Linked DNA regions of Spartinivicinus poritis. The protein of the gene in region 2 binds, or shares a complex with, the protein of the main gene of each other region. Links are inferred from orthologs where the notes say so. Each region holds a gene or a part of one and is shown on either strand. Other genes may lie near its edges. The genes, in order: groL and metK.

Region 1 (3,200 bases), on a different replicon or contig from region 2:
GAACTTGGCAAACTTGCCAGTGCAGCCAACCAGCTGCAGCTCTCCCTTAAAACGACTGTGACTAACCTAAAAGATGCTTTAAGCAGCTTATCTTTTTCTTCCTCAGAATTAGTGCAGATCTCATCTGGAATCAACAAAGGTATTCAGGAACAGCACTCCAGAACGGACCAAGTAGCCACAGCCATGAATCAAATGACCGCCACTGCAAATGAAGTGGCAGAACATGCTCAAGGCGCCGCTAGTGCAGCCAGCCAAGCAGATGAATCAGCCCAGGAAAGCATGACGGTAATGGAAGGCACTATTAAAACCATTGAAAATATGTCACAAGAAATTGCTAATGCATCAGAGGTTATTCAAAAGCTAGAAGAAGACACCAAAAGTATTGGTACTGTATTAGACGTCATTCGAGGTATTGCTGAACAAACTAACCTGCTAGCTCTAAACGCAGCCATTGAAGCAGCACGGGCAGGTGATCAAGGTCGAGGGTTTGCAGTCGTGGCCGATGAAGTAAGGACACTGGCCCAACGTACTCAGCAATCGACAGCAGAAATACAAGGCATTATTGAAAATGTTCAAGTGGGTGCACACCACGCAGTTGAAGCGATTGAGCGAGGCAAAACCCAAACCGATCTTGGGGTAGAAAGAGTATCTCAGGCTGGTACTGCTTTAAAAAATATTACTCAGGCAGTTGAAGAAATTCGTGATATGAACCACCAAATTGCCACTGCGGCAGAAGAGCAAACCTCTGTTGCAGAAGATATAACCCAGAACATCCATGAAATTACCACCATTGCTTCTTCCAACAGTGATCAAGCAGAAAAAACTGCACAAACCAGCGCCGCTTTGGAAGATTTGTCTAATGAGCTTGAAAAAATCGTTAACAAACTAGGCCACTAAACATAATTTTTCATTTCCCTAAAACAGCAAAACCCCTCAATTGAGGGGTTTTTTAGCGTTAGCTGCCAAAGAGGAAGCTTGGCTAAATAGCCGACATTACATCATGCCGCCCATTCCACCCATGCCACCGCCCATGCCGCCCATATCAGGCGCAGGCTTATCTTCTGGGATTTCAGCAACCATTGCTTCAGTCGTGATCATCAGACCAGCAACAGATGCTGCTGCTTGTAGTGCAGCACGAGTTACTTTAGCTGGATCAAGAATACCCATCTCAATCATATCGCCGTACTCACCCGTTGCAGCATTGTAACCAAAGCTACCTTCGCCTTGCTTCACTTTGTCTACAACTACAGAGCCTTCATCACCAGCATTTTCAGCGATTTGACGAATTGGCGCTTCTAAAGCACGCAGTGCTAAAGCAACACCTTGGTTTTGATCTTCGTTATCACCTTCAACAGTGATGCCTTGTAAAGCACGCACCAGTGCAACACCACCACCAGCAACAACGCCTTCTTCTACAGCGGCACGAGTTGCGTGTAATGCGTCTTCAACACGGGCTTTCTTCTCTTTCATTTCTACTTCAGAACCAGCACCTACTTTGATGACGGCAACACCACCAGCAAGCTTAGCAACGCGCTCTTGCAGTTTTTCTTTGTCGTAGTCAGAAGTAGATTGCTCAATTTCAGCACGGATTTGCTCAACACGCGCTTGAATATCAGCAGCAGCGCCAGCACCGTCAACAACTGTTGTGTCTTCTTTAGTGATCGTTACACGCTTAGCTTGGCCAAGATCATCTAAGGTAGCGCCTTCTAAAGACAGGCCGACTTCTTCAGAAATAACCGTTCCGCCAGTCAGAATAGCGATGTCTTGCAACATAGCCTTACGACGATCACCGAAGCCAGGCGCTTTAACAGCGGCTACTTTAACGATGCCACGCATGTTGTTAACAACCAGTGTTGCTAATGCTTCGCCTTCAACATCTTCAGCAATAATTAACAGTGGCTTAGATGCTTTAGCAACCGCTTCTAGAACGGGTAGCAGATCACGGATGTTAGAGATTTTCTTATCAACCAACAGAATGTATGGGCTTTCCAGCTCAGCACTCATGCTTTCTTGGTTGTTGATGAAGTAAGGTGACAGGTAGCCACGGTCAAACTGCATACCTTCAACAACGTCCAGTTCGTTCTCTAAACCACTGCCTTCTTCTACAGTGATTACACCTTCTTTACCTACTTTTTCCATTGCTTGAGCAATGATTTCACCGACTTGCTCATCAGCGTTAGCAGAAATGGTACCTACTTGAGCAATAGACTTTGAGGTTTCACATGGAGTCGCAGCCGCTTGTAATTTTTCAACAACAGCAACAACTGCTTTGTCGATACCACGCTTTAGGTCCATTGGGTTCATGCCTGCAGCAACAGACTTCAAACCTTCGTTAACGATTGACTGAGCGAGTACAGTCGCAGTTGTTGTACCGTCACCTGCTTTGTCATTTGCTTGAGACGCTACTTCTTTAACCATTTGCGCGCCCATGTTTTCGAACTTGTCTTTCAGCTCGATTTCTTTCGCAACAGAAACACCATCTTTAGTAATGGTTGGCGCACCGAAAGATTTTTCGATAATTACATTACGACCTTTTGGTCCTAAGGTAGCCTTAACTGCATCTGCTAATTGGTTAACACCTAGCAACATGCGCTGACGGGCGTCATCACTGAAAACGACTTCTTTTGCCATGTTAATATCCTTACTTTGAACTAAATTATCTGTTTAAGAAAGCGAGAAATAAATTAAAAAGGCTTAGCCTTCCAACACACCATAAATTTCGCTTTCATTCATGATGATCAGCTCTTCGCCGTCAATTTTTACTGTGTTGCTTCCAGCGTACTGACCAAAAACGACCTTGTCGCCAACCTTAACACTTAATGGACGTACTTCGCCGTTATCTAAAACTCTGCCTTCACCAATAGCAACAACTTCACCTTGGTTAGGCTTTTCAGCAGCAGTACCTGGTAACACAATGCCGCCAGAAGTAGTGGTTTCTTCTTCTTGACGACGTACGACAACGCGATCGTGTAATGGACGGATTTTCATTGATCACTCTCCAATGTTTTTCAATTCGCCGAGTGTTGCTCAACTATCGTATAAATCAGCACAGCATAATCAGCTTATTGCTATGCAGCATTCCTTAAGAAAGCAGCCTTAAGAAAGCAGCTAAATTGATCCAGCCATCAGTAGATTGCGCCTACAACTCGAAGGCAGACCATACTATGACTGACATCAAACTTTTGTGTGAAGGAAGATGG
Region 2 (3,143 bases):
ATTTCGGTATCAAAATGACCAATGTTACAAACAACTGCACCACATTTTAGTGCTTGTAACATATTTTGATCACATACATGCACATTGCCTGTAGTGGTTACTAATAAATCGGTTGTACCTAATAATTCACGGTTAATACCTTCTGGATTGCCTGTATTAACGCCATTAATATAAGGTGAAACCACTTCAAAGCCATCCATACAAGCTTGCATGGCGCAAATAGGGTCGATCTCTGTTACCTTAACAATCATGCCTTCTTGACGTAGTGAAGCAGCAGAGCCTTTACCTACATCCCCATAACCAATAACTAAGGCTTTCTTACCTGATAGCAGGTGGTCTGTTGCCCGTTTAATGGCATCATTTAAACTATGACGACAGCCGTATTTGTTGTCATTTTTAGACTTGGTAACTGAGTCATTAACATTAATTGCAGGCACTTTTAAAGTACCTTTTTCCAACATGTCTAACAGACGATGTACACCTGTGGTGGTTTCTTCAGAAATACCGTGGATATGGTCCAGCATATCAGGATATTTATTATGCAGGATTTCTGTTAAGTCACCACCATCGTCCAGCACCATATTGGCATCCCATGGTTTGCCATCTTTAAGAATAGTTTGTTCAATACACCAAACGTATTCTTCTTCAGTTTCGCCTTTCCAGGCAAAAACAGGTGTGCCACTGGCAGCAATAGCCGCAGCTGCGTGATCTTGAGTGGAGAAAATATTACAAGATGACCAGCGCACTTCTGCCCCCAGTTCAACCAGAGTTTCAATTAATACTGCAGTTTGGATGGTCATATGAATGCAGCCAAGAATCTTGGCGCCAGCCAGTGGCTTGCTGTCGCTGTATTTGCGACGAATAGCCATGAGTGCTGGCATTTCAGATTCGGCAATTTTAATTTCTTTGCGTCCCCAGTCAGCGAGAGAGATATCTGCTACTTTATAGTCGTTAGCCATGAGCTCATACCTGTAAAGAGTTAGTTAAAATTGGGTTAGATTTTAGCTGCTTGCTTCAAAATATCGGCTTTATCAGTTTTTTCCCAAGTAAACTTGGCTTCTTTACGACCGAAGTGACCATAAGCTGCTGTAGATCTATAAATGGGGCGCTTTAAGTCAAGCATATCAATTAAGCCTTTAGGGCGCAGATCGAAGTGCTCTCGAATCAGTTCGATGATTTGGTCATCGCTAATTTTACCGGTGCCAAAAGTATTCACACTAATGGAAGTTGGTTCTGCTATACCAATGGCATAAGAAACTTGAATTTCACATCGATCAGCAAGTTCAGCTGCAACAATGTTTTTGGCTACATAGCGGCCTGCATAGGCAGCACTGCGGTCGACTTTTGATGGGTCTTTGCCAGAAAATGCACCACCACCATGACGAGCCATACCACCGTAGGTGTCCACAATAATTTTCCGGCCAGTTAATCCGCAGTCACCTACCGGGCCACCAATAACAAATTTACCAGTAGGATTAATAAAATATTTGGTTTGTGGAGTTAACCATTCTTCAGGTAACACTGGTTGAATAATCGTTTCTAATACGGCCTCGCGTATTTCTGACTGTTTAATCCCATCTTCGTGTTGAGTAGATAACACAACAGCATCAATACCGCAGGGTTTGCCTTGTTGGTCATATAAAAAAGTTACTTGGCTTTTAGCATCTGGTCTTAGCCAAGGAAGAATGCCATTTTTTCTTACTTCAGCCTGACGTTTAACCAGGAGGTGGGCGTAGGTAATAGGAGCAGGCATTAGTACATCCGTTTCATTAGTGGCATAACCAAACATTAAGCCTTGGTCGCCGGCACCCATCTCTTTATGTTCGGCTTCATCCACACCTATGGCAATATCAGGTGACTGCTTGCCAATAGCATTCATGACTGCGCAAGAAGCGCCATCAAAGCCCATTTCAGAGTGGTTATATCCAATATCCAGTACAACTTCGCGCACCAGGTCTTCAATATCGACGTATGTTTCTGTACGTACTTCGCCAGCAACTAAAACCATTCCAGTTTTAACTAGCGTTTCTACTGCAACCCGGGCGTCTTTATCGTCTGCAATAATGGCGTCTAATATTGCATCTGAAATTTGGTCTGCCACTTTATCGGGGTGTCCTTCTGAGACAGACTCAGAAGTAAATACAGAATATTCGCTCATTGGTTCTTTCCTAAATTAATGGGTTAGTTCGTTATATTTGATGCTGGCTTAATAAAATGCCGCACCTGGAGTTGAAATCCATTGCGCAATCCCAGGTACAGACTTTCTTGTGGCTCAAGGTCAGTCTGCTGGACCCAGCCATTTACTTCATCTTCAGCAAAGCCCAACCACATGTCACCGCAGGCTTGTTGTACCCAGCTTTGATCATGGGCACATAAGTCACTAATTAATAATGAGCCACCAGGTATTAATACTTCACTTGCTTTAATAAATAACTCAGCGGGAGAGGGTACATGGTGTAGTACCATATTCATCACTATACAGTTAGCTGTTAGAGGCGTTGCTAAAGCGTCGACAGCTTCTTGATGAATAAACTGAATATTATTTAGCTGCTGGTCTGCGGCAAACAACTTAGCTTTCTCTAGCATTTCCTGAGAAATGTCAACAGCAATTACCTGCTCATATAAAGGGGATAATACTTTTAAAAATTGGCCTTCACCTGGTCCAATTTCAACAGCTGTACTATTTTCAGGAATTGCCAGAGTAGTCAGGACTTCTTTAATACTGGCAGCATAAATGTCGTATTCTGCAATTAATTCCTGCTGCTGCCGGAATTTATCAGCAAATTTTGCAAAGAAGGCTCTAGCTGTTTCTGCTCGTTGTTGCTTAACTTGCTGGAGCCTATCGTGAGTTGCTGTGCTTATAGGGAGCAGGTCAACAGTCTTATAAAGAGTCGTTAGCAATTGAGCAGTAGCCTGGTCTGGTTTAGGCCACTCTCGTCGATAAAAAATCGTGTTCCCTTCTCGACGGGTTGTCACTAAACCGGCCTTTGCCATTAGTTTTAAGTGATGGCTAAGGGCTGACTGCTTAATATCGAGAATTGCGCACAGCTCCAACACACCAAATGAATCTGCTTTAAGCACCCGTAAGATATCAAGCCGTAGAGGATCAGCGCTGGCCTTACAAAAACTGGCCAGAGTTTCAG

Evidence for each region.
Region 1: the proteins of metK (region 2) and groL are in contact, whole or in part, in a cryo-EM structure (PDB 8P4O), measured with the Escherichia coli proteins. The link is inferred for Spartinivicinus poritis from one-to-one orthologs.

The regions. Positions count from the first base shown.
Region 1 is NZ_JAPMOU010000014.1:113,557-116,756, reverse strand. Bases 313-3,182 are described here. They hold groL (chaperonin GroEL), read right to left. Parts: upstream 2,632-3,182; coding sequence 994-2,631; downstream 313-993. Other genes in these bases: ORQ98_RS12735 (co-chaperone GroES), read right to left, coding at 2,695-2,988; ORQ98_RS12745 (methyl-accepting chemotaxis protein), read left to right, coding at 313-897. Also shown: more of ORQ98_RS12745, read left to right, coding at 1-312.
Region 2 is NZ_JAPMOU010000022.1:86,299-89,441, forward strand. What follows is about bases 77-2,889. They hold metK (methionine adenosyltransferase), read right to left. Parts: upstream 2,159-2,889; coding sequence 995-2,158; downstream 77-994. Other genes in these bases: ahcY (adenosylhomocysteinase), read right to left, coding at 77-959; ORQ98_RS16820 (ArsR/SmtB family transcription factor), read right to left, coding at 2,182-2,889. In the rest of the region: more of ahcY, read right to left, coding at 1-76; more of ORQ98_RS16820, read right to left, coding at 2,890-3,143. UniProt on the Escherichia coli protein: Catalyzes the formation of S-adenosylmethionine (AdoMet) from methionine and ATP.